DNA from 3 places in the Cytobacillus sp. OWB-43 genome. Region 2 is predicted to be linked to each of the others. Evidence: riboswitches for the same ligand, from Rfam matches in the RefSeq annotation. Region 2 holds a riboswitch; each other region holds the start of a gene.
The links. Region 2 has a riboswitch for thiamine pyrophosphate ahead of tenA (thiaminase II). Riboswitches for the same ligand answer to the same signal wherever they lie in the genome.
Positions count from the first base shown of each region.

Region 1: another riboswitch for thiamine pyrophosphate. It lies ahead of U9M49_RS04430 (YkoF family thiamine/hydroxymethylpyrimidine-binding protein); the one in region 2 lies ahead of tenA (thiaminase II).
Region 3: another riboswitch for thiamine pyrophosphate. It lies ahead of thiW (energy coupling factor transporter S component ThiW); the one in region 2 lies ahead of tenA (thiaminase II).

Region 1 covers NZ_JAYEFF010000001.1:893,811-899,785, forward strand. The annotation lists gene U9M49_RS04415 (YhgE/Pip domain-containing protein) at 1-65, opposite strand, end outside; gene U9M49_RS04420 (efflux RND transporter permease subunit) at 52-2,118, opposite strand; gene U9M49_RS04425 (TetR/AcrR family transcriptional regulator) at 2,276-2,845, shown strand; TPP riboswitch at 3,052-3,155, shown strand; gene U9M49_RS04430 (YkoF family thiamine/hydroxymethylpyrimidine-binding protein) at 3,242-3,850, shown strand; gene U9M49_RS04435 (ECF transporter S component) at 3,847-4,458, shown strand; gene U9M49_RS04440 (energy-coupling factor transporter ATPase) at 4,433-5,975, shown strand, end outside.
Region 2 covers NZ_JAYEFF010000001.1:1,169,963-1,175,937, reverse strand. The annotation lists gene U9M49_RS05720 (AbgT family transporter) at 41-1,528, shown strand; gene U9M49_RS05715 (GNAT family N-acetyltransferase) at 1,666-2,412, shown strand; gene trhA (PAQR family membrane homeostasis protein TrhA) at 2,535-3,170, opposite strand; TPP riboswitch at 3,507-3,616, shown strand; gene tenA (thiaminase II) at 3,739-4,428, shown strand; gene U9M49_RS05700 (MFS transporter) at 4,729-5,975, shown strand, end outside.
Region 3 covers NZ_JAYEFF010000001.1:965,923-971,897, reverse strand. The annotation lists gene U9M49_RS04800 (nuclease-related domain-containing protein) at 1-612, shown strand, start outside; gene U9M49_RS04795 (hypothetical protein) at 813-1,646, shown strand; gene U9M49_RS04790 (shikimate kinase) at 1,696-2,202, opposite strand; TPP riboswitch at 2,332-2,439, shown strand; TPP riboswitch at 2,483-2,575, shown strand; gene thiW (energy coupling factor transporter S component ThiW) at 2,647-3,168, shown strand; gene thiD (bifunctional hydroxymethylpyrimidine kinase/phosphomethylpyrimidine kinase) at 3,137-3,943, shown strand; gene thiM (hydroxyethylthiazole kinase) at 3,943-4,752, shown strand; gene thiE (thiamine phosphate synthase) at 4,752-5,360, shown strand; gene U9M49_RS04765 (FMN-dependent NADH-azoreductase) at 5,506-5,975, shown strand, end outside.

The DNA of each region.
Region 1 (5,975 bases), 280 kb from region 2:
TGTATATTCATCACAGGAAAGAAAAATAGAGAAGCAGTGATAAGCATCCATTTAATGATCTTCATGTTTTTCCTCCTTGTTACTAAAGTCCATTTGAAGAGATGTTTTTTGAATCAATTTATCACATAGTAATAATAATCCAGGTAGAAAAAGTATAACGAGTAAAAACGCGAGCAATGCTCCTCTACCTAATAATAATCCTATAGAACCGACGATTGGATTTGAGGAAGTTAGCCATAATATAAATCCGACACTTGATAATATGGACGCTGAAACGATAATGGAAAATAATTTCTTATCAATTGTTTTTCTCATCGCTTGTTTTGGAGATAACTTTCCACGATTATGCTTATAAGTCTCTGTTAATAAAATGGCATAATCGACCGTTGCTGCAAGCTGTACAGTGCTAACGATGAGATAACCAATAAATACTAATGACGTATCGGTAAAATAGGGTATGGCGAGATTAATCCAAACAGAAGCTTGTATTGTTAATAATAAAATAATCGGTAATGATAATGATTTGAATGTGACAAGTAACACGAGTCCAACCGCGATAACGGTTAAAGTATTTACTAAAGAATTATCTTCTGTAACAGTTGATTTCATATCATAAAGTGCAACACTTTCGCCTAAAGTTAACGCTTGATTACCAAAATAGTTAGTACCTATTTCCCTTATCTCTTCTACTAATTGAAAAGGAATATCTCCTTCTGTTCCTGCATCAGTATTAATGATGATTCGACTGTAATTATTAGATAAGAATTGTTCCTTTGCTTCCTCCTCCAAATATTCTTGCGGAATAGTCGAACCAACCATATTCGCGTATCCAATTACATTTGAGACATGGTCAACCTCTTCAATAGATTCGATCATTTCTTTTTCTTTACCTATTTCATTATTAGGTACCAATAATACTACAGCGGTTGATTCGCCAAATATTTCTTCTACTTTTTGGATGTCTTGCCCTAATCTAGTACTATCAGGTTGATCCCCCATTCCATAAGTAAATGAGGTTTCTTTTTGTGCTAAAAAGCTAGGTATAATGAGAAGTAAGACGAAAATCAAGACTGGAAACCTTAACTTTAATGTTTTTTTTCCAATACCTTTAAAATTTGGTATTAATGATTTGTGCTGTGTTTTTTCAATCCAATGATGGAATAATAATGTAAGTGCTGGAAGGAATACCATCACACTTATAAAACTTAAAATTATTCCTTTAACAAGGTTTAAACCTAGGTCTGATCCAATCTCAAAATCCATAAACAATAATGCAATAAATCCAAATAGAGTTGTAGATGCGCTCGAGGCAATGACACTAAACGATTCTTTCATAGCTAGTTTCATAGCTTGATTTGGCTCATGCCCTTGTTTACGATAATCTTGAAAACTATGTAATAAAAAGATAGCGTAATCCAAGGAAACAGCTAGCTGCAAAATTGGTGCAACTGATTGTGTCACAAAGGACACTTCTCCTATAAAAACATTACTCCCTAAATTAATAATTACCGAAACACCGATAGCCGTTAAGAAAAAGAGCGGTTCGACCCAAGAGTTTGTCGAGAGAACTAGTATAATGATAATAATGGGAATAAGTATCCCTGCAGCGAGTAACGTTTCTTGCCCTGTCATTTTCTGCTGCGTAGCTGTATTTGCAGCTTCGCCAATAAGTGATCCCTTCTCACCAATTATTTGATATATATCTTCTGTTGCTTCGACCTCTTTGCCACTCTCAATGGTGACAGAATAAAGAGCGTGATTATTTTTGTAGTAATTTTCTATTGTGCCTTGGTCTCCGGTTTCTATTGGTGTTCTTATGTCCATCGCATCATCTAACCACATCACATCAGTTACACCTTGAACCTTATTTAATTTCTCTTTAATAACGAGCGCTTCTTGGATTGTGACATTCTCAACCATTACGCTTGTATTTGGAATGCCACTAGTAAACTCATCTTCCATCACTTCTAAAGCAACGGTAGATTCAGCTTCTGCTGGGATATAATCTTTCATATTATAATTAACATTCACAAACAGAAATCCAATAGCAGAAAGCACTGATAACAAAAAGAAAATGATGGTTACAGATTTTTTATAACGAATAATAAACTCAATCATTATTGGTTTCCCCACTTCTTGATGTTGAAATTCTTTTACAGTAACATTATACATACCACTGTGTTAGATAAACAACAAACAGTTGTGTAAAAAATGTTTTACATCCAACATTTAAGCGTACTTTGTTGGATTTCTCTAAAAAAGTGAGGGTGGCATGATGAACAAAAAATTGGATCGTCGGAAACAATATACTCGTATGGTGTTAAAGGAAAGTTTAATGGAATTATTAAGAGAAAAGATAATTTCATCCATTACCATTAAAGAATTATGTCAAAAAGCAGATATCAATCGTTCTACTTTTTATAGCCATTATCGTGATCAATTTGATTTACTTCAGCATATTGAAGATGAGATTTTGTTAGAATTACAGGTCACTTTAAAACAGTACAACCATAATGAGACAAATGAAACTTTTGCAATGACGAAGTATTTATTAGATTATGTTTATAAACGAAGTGCTGATTTTCTTGTTTTATTTAGTGACCATGGTAACAAAGCTTTTCAAACGAGAGTGATTGATACTGCACAATCAATCATTATTAATAGTTTAAAGGAAGATCCGCAGGTCATAAATATAGATAAATCAAAATATATGATTTACTTTGTAATTAGTGGATGTATTTATGTAATTGAAAAATGGTTAATGAATGGGATGAAAGAATCTCCGGAAGAAATGACAACCATTATTACTGAAATTAGTAATCGGGTTATTCTTCATTCTAAATAGTATGCGAATATATCAACATTCTTCACATCAATATTTTATTCACCTCTACTATATTGGGATTTAAACTGTATTCCTTACTCTTTTGCATCATTTACGTATCAATTAATAAATTGTATTTATCTCTACTACATTATCAATTGACAAGTATTGGTTTACAGATAATGATTTTTTGCTTATGATAGGATAGACGAACAAATAAAATATATCGAATGCGCTAGGGGAGCTATATTTAATGGCTGAGAAGGCAATTGCCTGACCCTTATAACCCGATCTAGATAATACTAGCGTGGGGAAGTGCAGTTGGTCAGTGTATTCTCTTTTTTTCTGCATAGCCAAACTGCATTCCATCGGGGTGCAGTTTTTTTTGTTCAAAAAATGTTAAAAGGAGATTTTTATATGAATCAATTATGTGGAACAAGTAGTATCGTAGGTTGTCAGTTTACGCTTTCTCCAATGAGTGAGAGGTATGTGGACATCATCTTATTTGCCCTTAAAGAAGTGAATATGTCAAAGGTGTGGTCAGAAACTGATGATGTATCTACTTGTATCCGTGGTAAGCAAATTCATGTTTTTGATGTAGTGAAGGCAATCTTTTTACACGCAGCTAAAACAGGAGAACACATCGCTATGAGTGGTACCTTTTCGATTGGTTGTCCAGGAGATTCAGCAGCAGATGTATACATGGACGAATCTGACATTGCCTTGAACAAGGATGATACAAAAGAAATAGACCAGCTTGCAGGTTGTAAATTTGCCCTCTATCCCTTAGGGAGGGAAGATTATATGGAAAAAATTTATGAGCAAATTGATTGGTCCAAGGAGACTGAAGTAAACGTTAGCCATAGCCATTATGCCACAAGGCTTGATGGCAAGGTGAATGATATTTTTAACTTGTTACAGAACGTTTTCGATCAGACCAAGCAAGATGTATCTCATGTGACAATGACATTCACATTATCAGCTAACAGCCCTACTGGAAAAGCTAAAGAAGTGAAAGTCTCATGATAAAATCATGGCGTCTGAAAGATATTGTTCTCATGTCAGTCCTGGGTGTCGTATTTGGCTTTATTTATTTAGGGTTTTTTGGGGTCGGTAAAGTTCTTGTTGCCATCCTTACCCCGTTTGGATTTGGACCCATTGGTTATGAATTGATTTATGGCATATGGTTTATTGTATCCATAATAGCTGCTTACATTATCAGAAAGCCAGGCGTTGCTTTTACAGCAGAAACCATTGCTGCTATTACCGAAGTACTTGTCGGCTCAACATCTGGACCCACTTTAATTCTTTCAGGGATGGTGCAAGGATTAGGGGCGGAAATCGCTTTTGCTCTGACAAAATGGAAAAATTATCAACCTCGTATTCTCGTTTTTTCAGGTGTCAGCGCTGCATTTATTAGTTTTCCTTACCATTTCTTTGTATCAGGTTTTCATGCCTATGAATCCTGGCTTATTATGACAATGTTTGTTATACGTCTCTTAAGTGGAGCTATCATTGCTGGTTATTTAGGAAAAATATTAGCAGATCAACTAGCGAAAACTGGTGTTTTAAATGGGTACCCTATTGGGAAGGAGGTACTAGCAAGGCATGGAAAATCATCAACCAATTTTTGAATTAGACTCTTTCTCATTTTCCTTTGATAAACACGATGAACCTTCTGTAAATAATGTAAGCTGTAAGTTATATGCAGAGGAAGTGACTTTATTACTTGGAGCAAGTGGTTCTGGCAAAAGTACACTGACACTATGTTTAAATGGTCTATATCCTGAGGCGGTTGAAGGTTTTACTTCAGGGGACCTTTTATATAAAGGGAGAAATATCTCCTCCTACCCTAAAGGAGTAATAAACCAAGAAATAGGCATTGTCTTTCAAGATCCAGAAAGTCAGTTTTGCATGGTTCGTGTAGAAGATGAATTAGCATTTGTGTTAGAAAACTTGTCTATTCCCAGATGCCAAATGAAACAAAGAATAGAACATGTGCTAGATATTGTAGGATTATCACAATATATGAAACATAACATTCACCATCTTTCAGGAGGACAAAAACAAAAGGTTGCGCTAGCTTCTATCCTTTTAATGGACCCTCAATACTTAATTTTAGATGAACCTACAGCAAATTTAGATCCGATATCTAGCCTAGAGTTTATCGAGACAATTATTAAGATTCAAAAACAACAAAGATTTGGTTTGCTTGTAATTGAACACGAAATCGATGACTGGGAACCATACGCTCATCGGTTGGTTGCGCTTAATAAAAAAGGAGAAATACTTTTAGATAGTACGCCGAAGGAAGGTTTTCAAAATCATTTACATAAGTTGACGAAGAATCGTATAAGAGTTCCTAAAAGGTATGAAAATAGGAAAATGCCTAGTCGACCATCAAGTGAGAAAGAAAGTACAGAAGTAATCGTCAATCTTAAAGATATACAATTTAACTATAAAAATAAGCAAATCCTAAATGAACTTTCCTTTTCAATCAAAGAAGGGGACTTTTGCGCAATAGTTGGCGAAAATGGTGCTGGTAAATCTACTTTATTACAGTTAATAGCCAAATTAATTAAGCCCGTATCAGGCTCAATCGATTTTTTAAACACTCCATTAAGTAATTGGCATGAAAACGAATTGTATAAGAATATGGGCTATGTATTTCAAAATCCTGAGCATCAATTTATTAACCAAACTGTATACGATGAAGTGTGTTTTGGTATCAAGCTAAGTGGCTATTCTAGAGAAGAAACAGAAAGAATGGTTCATCATTTATTAACCGATTTTGATCTCTTATCTGATAAGTGGAAAAATCCATTTTCCTTAAGTGGTGGCCAAAAAAGAAGGCTAAGTGTAGCAACGATGTTACATTCCAAACCTGATTTACTTCTATTCGATGAACCAACATTTGGACAAGATGCCTATACGACCTCTCAATTTATGCGTAAAGTCATGCACCTAAATGATAAAGGGGCCACCATCGTTTTCGTTACACATGACATGGATTTAGTTGATTCATACTGTAATAATGTCTTGGTTATGCAACAAGGAAAGATCGTTTATGATGGTACACCTAAAGCACTTTGGCGAAAAACTGACCTTTTAGAAAGAGCCAGATTAAGGATACCTTACCGCTTACGGTTGA
Region 2 (5,975 bases):
GCAAGCAAATGTAAACAACGAACAAGAAAAGAAGGGCTTGATGTCCAAGTTCTTGTCAGGCATTGAAACGATAGGGAACAAGCTACCAGATCCATTTTTTATTTTCGTTTATCTCGCAGCGTTTGTAATGATATTAACGTTCATTGTTAATCAATTTGATGTTACTGTTGAGCACCCAGGAACAGGGGAAGAGTTGGCAATAAAAAGTTTAATTTCTGGTGAAGGATTGCAGTTTATATTAACTGAGATGCTGTCTAACTTTACTGGCTTCGCCCCACTAGGCCTTGTGTTAGCTATGATGCTTGGTGTAGGCTTAGCTGATAAAGTTGGTTTACTAGAAACAGCCATTAAAAAGTCGATCTTAAGTACACCAAAGTCATTAGTCACTTATGCTGTTTTCTTTATTGGTATTATGGGGAATATTGCTTCAGATGCGGCGTTCGTACTTGTACCACCGTTAGCTGCGATGGTTTTCTACACTGTTGGTAGGCATCCATTAGCTGGTTTAGCAGCCGGCTTTGCTGGAGTAGGTGCAGGTTTTTCAGCCAATGTCTTAATCGCTGGAACAGATGCATTATTGGCGGGAATTACTACTGAGGCTGCTAAAGCAATCGATCCTTCATTTGTTGTATCACCTGTTGATAATTGGTATTTTATGTCGATTTCTACTGTTCTCTTAACTTTAGTTGGTGGATTCTTAACTGAAAAGGTAATTGAACCAAGATTAGGAAAATATGATGGGGATTTGAAAAAGAATTTTGAACCGGTTTCAGCTATCGAGTCAAAAGGGTTAAGAAATGCCGTTATAGCGGGTCTAGCATATATTGCTATTTTACTTACAATTATCTTCTGGCCAGACTCCCCTCTTAGAAACGAAGAAGGTGGTATGATTCCTTCCCCATTTTTAAGTGGAATTATCCCAATTGTTTTATTATTCTTTATAACGATGGGAACAGCATACGGAGTAACAGTAAAGAAAATCACAAAAAGTGCTGATATTCCAAAGTATATGGCAGATTCGATGAAAGATATGGCAGGCTATATCGTCCTTATATTTGCTGCGTCACAATTTATTGCTTATTTTAACTGGTCCAATTTAGGTACTTGGATTGCAGTCAATGGTGCGGAATTCTTATCTTCCATCAATTTAACTGGTATTCCTGTTATTATTGGATTTATTATTTTCGTCTCTATTCTGAATTTATTAATCTTTAGTGGGTCTGCTCAATGGGCATTATTAGCCCCAATTTTTATTCCATTGTTTATGTTACTTGATTATAACCCTGCTTTTATCCAAGCAGCGTATAGAATTGCCGATTCAACTACAAATATTATTACACCACTAAATCCGTATATCCTTGTAGTTCTTGCTTTTATGAGAGAATACGATAAAAAAGCAGGTTTAGGCACGCTTATTTCCTTAATGATTCCTTATTCAATGGTTTTCTTAGTAATTTGGGTAGTCATGCTATTCATTTTTGGATTATTCGGTATTCCGATTGGACCCGGTATCGAAATGTATTTGTAATAATGCGGTGTTGTTGCCCGAACATAAATGTTCGGGCTTCTTTATTTGTGAAAAATGATAAAATAGATAGAGGTATTTTTTTACCGTAAGGAATTAATCGTTATACTTAAGGGCTATAAGTAGGGGAGAGATGGTCAGTGGTTAGTTTCAGAGATATACATCATGATGGTAATTTAATAGCAGAAAAAGCCAATTTTGATCACTATGGCACAAAACAGTTCTATTTTAAATATGATGCAAACTTTATCCAATTTAAAATAAATCCTAGTTTGCAAGATTTTCAACTGGCACAAATGTATTTGGAAGACTATCAGAAAGAGCATAAACAAGAACATTTGAAGTTTTATTTACCAGCAGACGAAATGATTCAAGAGGATGTTTTATTATACCTTTATCAACAATTCTATACGATCGGGTGTCAGGAGTTATATGAAATTAACCCTCTTCAATTTATCTATAAAGATAGAAAGAACGAAATCGTGGTTGAGGAAGTGACAAATGATAATTTAGGAGAATATCTACAATTGCAGAGAAACTTTGATCTAGATTATGGTGAGGAATATGTGAACCTTAATAGAAGCATGCATTCCTATCATCATAATGCAAAAGATACATTACAGTTACTCGCATATGATCATGGTGTGCCAGCAGGTTCATTACAAGTATTTTTTAATAAGTGTACAGCTGAAATTGATAATGTAGGTGTGTTACCAGCTCACCGATTAAAGGGGATTGCTGCAAGCTTGCAATATGAAGTAATGAAGCGATTTAGCAATCATAGGGTTATACTTGTAGCCGACAGCAATGACACGCCAAAGGATATGTATCGTAAACAAGGGTATAAAAAATTGAGCTTTCGCTATGAAGTAATGAAGTTATTATAAGTAGTAGTTTATTATTAATATAGAACAAGTAATGTGATAAAAACTCTACAAACTGATATTAATAAATCTGCAGGTGGTGAGAGTAGCCATCTGCAGATCATTTATAAAGAGGTAAATTTTGATCAAGGTAAAAGCGAGAGAACAGCAAAAAAATGCATAATCGAACCAGCAAGAACAAAAACATGCCACAATGCGTGATGGTACTTAAATCCTCTCCATACATAAAATATTGAACCAGCAGTGTATAGAACGCCACCGATAATGAGGAAAATCATTCCTTGTGTAGGTAAGTGTGTAACCAGAGGCTCCCAGGCAAATATAATTAGCCAGCCCATCAAAACATATAGTAATGTCGAGAAGACTAAAAACTTTTTAACAAAAAAACATTTGAAAACTGTTCCAGCAATTGCTAGCCCCCATACAAGACCAAATAAGGTCCATCCTAAGGTTCCTTTAACTGTTATAAATAGAAACGGTGTGAACGTTCCAGCAATAAAAAAGTAAATGGAAGAATGATCGAGAATCTCAAATACATCCTTTGCTTTTCCAGCAGGTAAACTATGTAGCAAAGTTGATGAGAAATATAAAATAACCATCGTTGTACCAAAAAGAACAAAGCTGACAATATGCCAAGCTGTTCCATATAAGGATGAGAAAACAGTTAAAATGACGAGAGCCGCAATACTTAATAGCGCACCGATTCCGTGTACGATCGCGTTGGCGATTTCTTCTCCCTTTGAAAAAATATGTGTTTCCAAGTAGTATTCACCCATTCTTTATCCAAAATCATAATTCTAGTATAAACATTTTTTTAGCTGATAAAAAGTCGTAAGCTTTCATTATAAAGAAAAACTTCACTAGGCGAAGAGGGTGGAGAGTGTAAATGCATGGAGAATATTTGGAGTTATCCATCCTTGAGTCAATGCCAATTTAAGCCGCGGTGTTAGATCAGTTGAAGTGTTTAGGTAACGACAGCATTCATCCAACTTGTTCATAATCGTTACTGAAAGAGAAGCTTGACATTGCTCAATTCCTAAACTTGCAGTTGACATTTATTGATAAGATGATAACATAACTTTGAAAGCATAATTGAATAAATCCACTAGGGGTGCCTTTAAAAGGCTGAGATTAAAGTGCAATAACTTTAAGACTCTTAGAACCTGATCTGGTTGATACCAGCGTAGGGAAGTGGCGTATATCAATTTAGTTAACGTTATAACTATAACTAAATGAATGATGTATACAGTAACCACTTTCTTATAGGAAGTGGTTTTTCGCTTTTCTGGATTTTTTATGCTCGATAAAAAAAGAGAAGAGGTAGAAATGATGACAACAAAAGAAACGTTTACACAATCGTTAAGGAAAGAAGTACATGATATATGGGAAGCGAATTTTGAACACCCTTTCGTTAAAGGAATTGCTAAGGGAGATTTACCAATTGAGTGTTTCCGCTTTTATGTGTTACAAGATTCTTACTATTTATCACATTTTGCTCGTGTGCAAGCAATCGCTGCTTCTAAAGCAGAGAATTTATATATGACCTCAAGAATGGCCTCGCATGCGCAAGGTACCTATGAAGCTGAACTAGGGTTACATAACAAATTTATGGAGGTATTAAAAGTTTCTGAAGAAGAGTTAAACCAGTTTAGACCCGCTCCTACTGCCTATGCATATACATCCCATTTATATCGTGTAGCAGAGACAGGCACAGTTGGCGAGGTCATCGCTAGTTTGCTTCCGTGTTATTGGATTTATTATGATATTGGGCAGAGCTTTAAAGGGGCAAAACCAAAAGAAGAAATCTATCGTACCTGGATTGATACATACGGTGGAGAATGGTTTGTTAAACTTGTACTTGAACAAATTCATCATCTTGATCGGCTTGCTGAAATTGCATCTGAAACAGAAAAAGAAAAAATGAAAATGGCATTTACCATTAGCTGTCAATATGAGTTAGCTTTTTGGGAAATGGCTTATACCCAAGAAAAGTGGTTAAGTGATAAAACATATGCATAAAACTTCATAAATGAAAGCGGGAATAGTGTTAACAGAATAAGGTTAGTTCATACTAACTCAATTCTGTTAACATCATACCCTTTATAATCGTTGTAATATCAGGTTTGTTATGCAATTAAGACAGTTTGCCATATCGGATTTTCCTAAAAAAGAAGTTAGATCTTCACCAACTACTCATCTAGTCAATAGAAATGACTTCTACTTCTCCACCCTCATAGACATATAAACTTCCTATATATATATAAAGACAATAAGCGTATAATGAGAGACGAATGTTAAATTGAGGAAGGCGTTTAAATAATGAATAAACAACAAAGTAAGTACAGATGGGTTGTATTTGGTGTTTTACTTTTAGCCTATTTATTTATGGTTAGTCAAAGAACAGCACCTGGTTTAATTACTGATCAATTAATGGAAGAATTTCATTTAACTGCAGCAACGATTGGGCTGATAACGAGTATTCAATTTTTTGCTTATGCTGGATTGCAAATTCCCATCGGATTATTCTCTGATAGATTTGGTCCAAATGTATTTCTAGTCGCTGGAACGCTGCTAAACGGACTAGGTACCATCCTCTATAGTTCGGTAGATAATAGTTATATGCTTATCTTTGCTAGGCTATTATGTGGAATTGGCGATGCTACTATTTGGGTCAATTTAGTTCTTGTATTGAGCATTTGGTTCAAGCAGCAGGAGTTTTCGATGCTAGTGGGATTTGCTGGAATGACAGGAAGTTTAGGTTTCTTATTGGCAACAGTTCCTTTTAGTTCGACCATTTCTCTATTAGGGTGGAGACTTCCATTTTTAATTGTTGGCATCGTAATATTCACCCTCGGTATCGGACTCTATGTTGTTTTAATAAAATATCCTAAGAAGAAATTTCAAATGGAAGAAGAAAAAAATCAAAAAGAAACAAATGAACCGTTATTAGTCATCATAAGAAGATTACTAGTCAATCGCCAAGCTTGGGCGACATTCCTTTGTCATTTTGGTGTAGTAGGCACATATATTGGCTTTATTGGCTCTTGGGCTGTTCCCTATGGTATGGACATTTACGGTTTATCAAGATCAAGTGCAAGTGAAGTAATTATGTACGGCTTATTTGGTGCCATTATCGGAGCGCCATTAACAACCTATCTATCTACTTTTTTTGACAGTGTCAAATTACCGTATGTTATCGTGCAGTTGCTGTCGGTTTCTGCTTGGATCACACTAGTATTGCTGGGTGGAGAGCCACCGTATTTATTATTCATTCTTTTATTCGTGATCATAGGCTATGCAAATGGTGCGAGTGCTCTAACCTTTACAGTTGTTAGACAGTCCTTTCATATAAAGGAAGTGGGGCTTATTTCCGGTTTCGCCAATACGGGTGGCTTTCTTAGCGCAGTGTTGCTGCCAGCTCTTTTTGGGAAAGTATTGGACCATTTTGCTAATTTTGACCTTACAACCGCTTATCAATATGGACTCTATATTCCTTTAAGCTTTGCGATTATTGGGTTAATTGGAGTATTCATGTTATATGAGCCAGTAGTATATCGTCAAAAACT
Region 3 (5,975 bases), 200 kb from region 2:
GACACTAAATGGTATTCACCAACAAACAAGGAAATTAAAAATCCCCTTCTACAAATCCAAAGAAATGAAACCCTCCTACACCAATTCCTTACTAAGCACGAATTAAACATTGCATTTGATTATCTACTTGTTTTTGTCCATCCCGAGTTTATGTTATATGACCGTACAAAGAAACAAAATGTTATTCTTCCACCGCAAATTCCACGATTATTAAGAGAACTAAATCAAATGGACATTCAACACTCTCCATTTCATACAAAAATTGTTCACACTTTTTTGAGTCATCATAAAGAAGAAAAGAATTACGCTAGAAAAATCGAATATTGTACGGAGGATTTGGTAAAAGGAGTGGTTTGTCGAGAGTGCGGTGGGCAGATGAAGCGAGCGAGTTTGCGCAAATTTCATTGCTCAAAATGTAGGAGGAACATTTCATCTTGTGATGCATTAAGTGAAGCAATCAATGACTTTATTATTCTTTTTCCATCAGAAAAAGTAACAAAGACGGCGATTTATGATTGGTGTGGTGGAGCAATAAGTAGTTCCGCAATACAACGATTCTTACAAGAGAAATATACACTTAATGGTGGTGGAAATTATTTTTATTATCATTAATGGGTTTTAAAACCGAAGAAACAGTTGAATTATTTAGTAATGAAGAGAAGTGACAGTATCTTATAGATTGAAATGTATTCTGATGGGGTCAATCTATTAGTAAGCAGTTATATGTTGAACAAAGGACTTTGTGCACAAAAAAAATCTATATAACATCACAATAAAAGTGGATAGTAAGTCACTCAGTAGGAGAATCAGAGATGAGCGCCTCGCAAAGGGGGTTAGCAAGTCACTCGGAAGGGGAATCAGAGATGAGCGCCCCGCAAAAGGGTTTAGCAAGTCACTCGGAAGGGGAATCAGAGATGAGCGCCCCGCAAAAGGGTTTAGCAAGTCACTCAGAAAGAAAACCAGAACTGAGCGCCCCGCAAAAGGGTTTAGCAAGTCACTCAAAAGGAGAATCAGAGATGAGCGCCCCGCAAAAGGGATTAGCAAGTCACTCGGAAGAAGAATCAGAGATGAGCGCCCCGCAAAAGGGGTTAGCAAGTCCCTCAGAAAGAAAACCAGAGATGAGCGCCTCGCAAAAGGGATTAGCAAGTCCCTCGGAAAGAAAACTAGAGATGAGCGCCTCGCAAAAGGGTTTAGCAAGTCACTCGGAAGGGGAATTAGAGATGAGCGCCCCGCAAAAGGGATTAGCGAGTCACTCAGAAAGAAAACCAGAAATGAGCGCCTCGCAAAAGGGATTAGCAAGTCCCTCAGAAAGAAAACCAGAAATGAGCGCCTCGCAAAATGGTTTAGCGAGTCCCTCAGAAAGAAAACCAGAGATGAGCGCCCCGCAAAAGGGTTTAGCAAGTCCCTCAAAAGGAGAATCAGAGATGAGTGCCCTGCAAAAAAGTTTAGCAATTCACTCAGAAAGAAAACCAGAGATGAACGCCTCGCAAAAGGGTTTAGCAAGTCACTCAGAAAGAAAACCAGAGATAACCGCCTCACAAAAAGGGAGTTATTCAGCAATTTATTTAGAACCAAACACAAATGAAAGCCGAGCAAGGGAGTGCCCGGCTTTCATAAATTCGTTTAGGATAATGCGAATTACTTAGATAGTAAAAGAAATATTCTAATGAACTATAACCATAATCATCACAAGCTTTATCCTATCCCACTAACAATCAATTCAGCAGCTTCTTCAGCTGTTTTCCCGTCAACATTGATTTTTAGATGATATGGTTGATAATGAGCTTGTCTTTCTTTGTAGAGATGATACATTTCGTCAGTAGAAAGACCATTCAATTTCGGTCTTGTATCTTTAATCAATGGGTATCGATCGAGCCAATTTTCCCATGAGAGCTCGATAAGGACAACGGTACTGTTTTGTAAACAAATTTCGCGGTTCTTACTGTTTAAAAAGGCGCCGCCGCCTAATGAAAGAATCTGTTTTTCTTCGGCAGATAGTTGTTCAATCAATTCGCTTTCAGCTTTTCGAAAAATTTCTTCACCATGATCAAGGAAAATTTTTGAAGTTGACATCCCAAACTGTTGTTCAATGCGTTCATCCGTGTCGATTAAACCCCACTGTAATTTCTTAGCTAATTCCGTTCCTATGGATGTCTTACCGACCCCCATAAACCCAATAAGTACAATACTCTTATCTTCCATAGACTGTCCTCCTGAATGTTATATAAAATATCATATCATAACGTTTTATGTCGCAACATCGTTTCTATCCAATGTTTTTTATTTTCATTTCTATCATTTCATGTTATATTGAGTGCATCATATGTTATAAGTTTTCACTGGGGGTGCCTTCACATAGAGGCTGAGATTGAATGCCGTTCAAAACCCTTTGAACCTGATCTGGTTTGTACCAGTGGAGGGAAGTGTGTCGATGTAGTCGTCCTCGCTTCCTTTTGGAAGTAGAGGATTTTTTTTATATATGAATAAATGCTAGGGGTGCCAAATACTTGGCTGAGATGAACCCTTTGAACCTGATCTAGTTAATACTAGCGTAGGGAAGCGAGTGACGTCATACATATCATGATGACCAAAGCCGCTTATTCAAAATAGCGGCTTTTTTATTTTTATCGAAAGGAGGAAAGGTCTATGAATAAAATCCAAAAAATGACGATGACGGCAACGATTGCAGCCATCACTACTGTGTCGAGTAGTCTCATTTTTATTCCGATTGGAATAGCGAAAATTTTTCCGATTCAGCACTTGGCGAATGTATTATCTGCTGTACTTCTTGGACCATGGTATGCCGTTAGTCAAGCGTTTCTTTCATCTACATTGAGAAATATGATGGGGACTGGAAGTGTTTTTGCCTATCCCGGGAGTATGATTGGCGCATTACTTGCAGGGTTCCTTTATCAAAAAACGAAAAAAATTGGCTTCTCAGCACTAGGTGAAGTCGTTGGAACAGGAATGATAGGGGCAGTAGCGACTTATCCGATTAGTACATTACTTTTAGGACAAGAAGCAACCCTTTTCGGATTCCTACCAGCATTTATGGTGAGCTCGTTTACTGGAGCAATTTTAGGATATGGTTTATTAAGAGTATTAATTAAGAATAAAGCTATTGGAGGTTACATCAATGAAAACAGCATTAACGATCGCAGGTTCTGATTCAGGAGGAGGAGCTGGGATTCAAGCAGATCTTAAAACTTTTTCCGCCAATGGTGTGTTTGGCATGTCCGTCATTACGGCGATTACCGCTCAAAATACAGTAGAGGTACGTTCGGTACAGGATATAGAAATCAATATTATAAAAGACCAAATAGAAGCTGTGTTTGATGATATCCAAGTTGATGCTGTCAAAATCGGGATGTTGTCATCTAGTGAGACTGTAAAAATCGTCGCAGACCGTTTAAATCATTATAGTCCAAAAGTGATTGTGTTAGATCCTGTTATGGTTTCAAAAGGTGGACATCATCTTTTAAAGGAACAAGCTATTGAAGCATTAAAAGCGAAAATGTTACCACTTGCGACTGTAATTACGCCAAACATTCCTGAAGCTGAAGTACTTTCGGGTATGACAATTCGCACGGTTGATGATATGGAGCAAGCTTGTAAAAAATTATATGAATTAGGGCCAAAAGCCGTCTTATTAAAAGGTGGACATTTAGAAGGAGAACCGAATGACTTATTATGGGATGGACAAAGTTTCAACTGGTTTAATGGTCGAAGAGTAGAGACAAAAAACACCCATGGTACAGGTTGTACTCTATCATCTGCCATTGCTGCTGGGTTAGCAAAAGGGGAAGAACTTATTGAGGCCATACAGTCTGCGAAAAATTATATTTCCATAGCGATTGAGCATAGCCTAGCACTCGGTCATGGGCATGGTCCGACAAATCATTTTTATGAGTTATACAACAAAGCAAAGATGGAGGAAAGATAATGGCGATTTCAAGTGAAGCAGTTGAGAGAGTCTTTCAGCAGTTACAAGAACAAACCCCACTCATTCATCATTTAACAAATACAGTAACTATTAATGATTGTGCAAATGTGACCCTAGCAATGGGCGGTTCACCTGTTATGGCCACCCAACTCTTAGAAGTAGAAGAAATGGCTATGATGGCAGATGGGCTCGTAATTAATTTTGGTACTATTAATGATGCGATGTTTGCGGCAATGATTAAAGCTGGACAAACTGCCAATAAAAAAGGGGTCCCAGTAATATTTGATCCAGTTGGTGTTGGTGCAACCACTTATCGCACAAATAAGGCAAAAGAGCTAATTAGCACAATAAAAGTGTCCATTATTCGCGGCAATGCTTCTGAAGTTTCTGCTCTTATTGGTAAGAATACAAAAACGCGTGGTGTTGATGCAGGGGCAATTGAAATAGCACCTGAAGCACTTGCAAAGGAGGCAGCTGAAGTCCTAAACTGTCTCATTGTTATTAGTGGAAAAGAAGATGTCATTACAGATGGGAAGCAATTAGTTGTGATTGATAATGGAGATTATCTTTTGACGAAGGTAACAGGAACTGGCTGCATGACAGCTTCATTAGTAGCAACTGCTGCTGCTGTTTCAGAAAATTGGTTTGACGGGGCTGTTATTGGTATGGCTACTATGAGTCTAGCAGGGGAAATCGCAGCTAAGAGCTTACATGCCGGTGAAGGGTTAGGTTCATTTCGAGTGAAGCTAATGGATACGATTAGTACAATGAATGCAGCCATATGGCTAGATGGAGTGAGGCAAAACTAATGGATTACCGTTTATATTTAGTCACAGATGATAAAATAGCAAACAATGAATTATATGATATTGTTCGAAGTGGTGTAAAAGGTGGTGTGACCATCGTTCAATTAAGAGAGAAGACAGCGGATGGTCAACTCTTTTATGAAAAGGCGAAAATATTACAATCTATATTAAAGCCATTGGATATTCCACTGATTATTAATGATAGAGTAGACATCGCTTTAGCGGTAGGTGCAGCAGGTGTGCATGTTGGACAAGATGATCTGCCATGTGCCGTCGTTAGAAAGATTGTTCCTGATGATATGGTAGTTGGTATCTCTGTATCCAATGTGGAAGAAGCGAAACTTGCTCAAGAACAAGGAGCAAATTATGTTGGAATAGGTTCGGTGTTTCCGACAACTTCTAAATCAGATGCTGATTTATTAGCACCAGGTATGCTCGAGGAAATCATTGCAGCGATTGATATTCCTGCTGTCGCTATTGGTGGTATTCAACTAGAAAACATAAAAATGCTTAAAAATCGAGGGTTAGCAGGTGTTTCTGTTGTCTCAGCAATTAGTAAATCTAAAAATCCAGAAAAGTCAGCTCGAGATTTACTTCAATTATTCCTTTAGACCTAAAAAATATCATAAGTGTAGTTAAAGAGAACTTATTCCATTGACAAGATACTATTAATATACTAAAATTACTTTTGGTTCGAGATATTTCATTTTAGTGTATTTCGAATAAATTATTACGACATTCGGAGGTCTTCACATAATGGCAAAAGTTCTATTTGTAAACGCAAGTGATCGTCCAGTTGAAGCTGGAATTTCTGTAAAAATGTATCATGCATTTTTACAATCATATAAAGAATCAAATCCATCAGATGATATTACGGAATTGAATCTTTTTGAAGAAAACATGCCTTACTATGGTAATGATGCAATCAATGGTACTTTTAAAAAGAACCAAGGGTTGGAATTAACTGCTGCAGAAGAAAAGGGTGCGGCGCTAGTTGAGAAGTATTTAAATCAGTTCTTTGATGCTGATAAAATCGTTTTCGCATTCCCACTTTGGAATTCAACTGTACCAGCTCCATTGATCAGCTATGTTTCTTACTTAGCTCAAGCAGGTAAAATGTTTAAATATACTGCTGAAGGTCCAGTAGGATTTGCTGGCGACAAGAAAGTGATGCTTTTAAATGCTAGAGGTTCTGATTATTCACTAGAAGGTATGGCTGCTGGCGA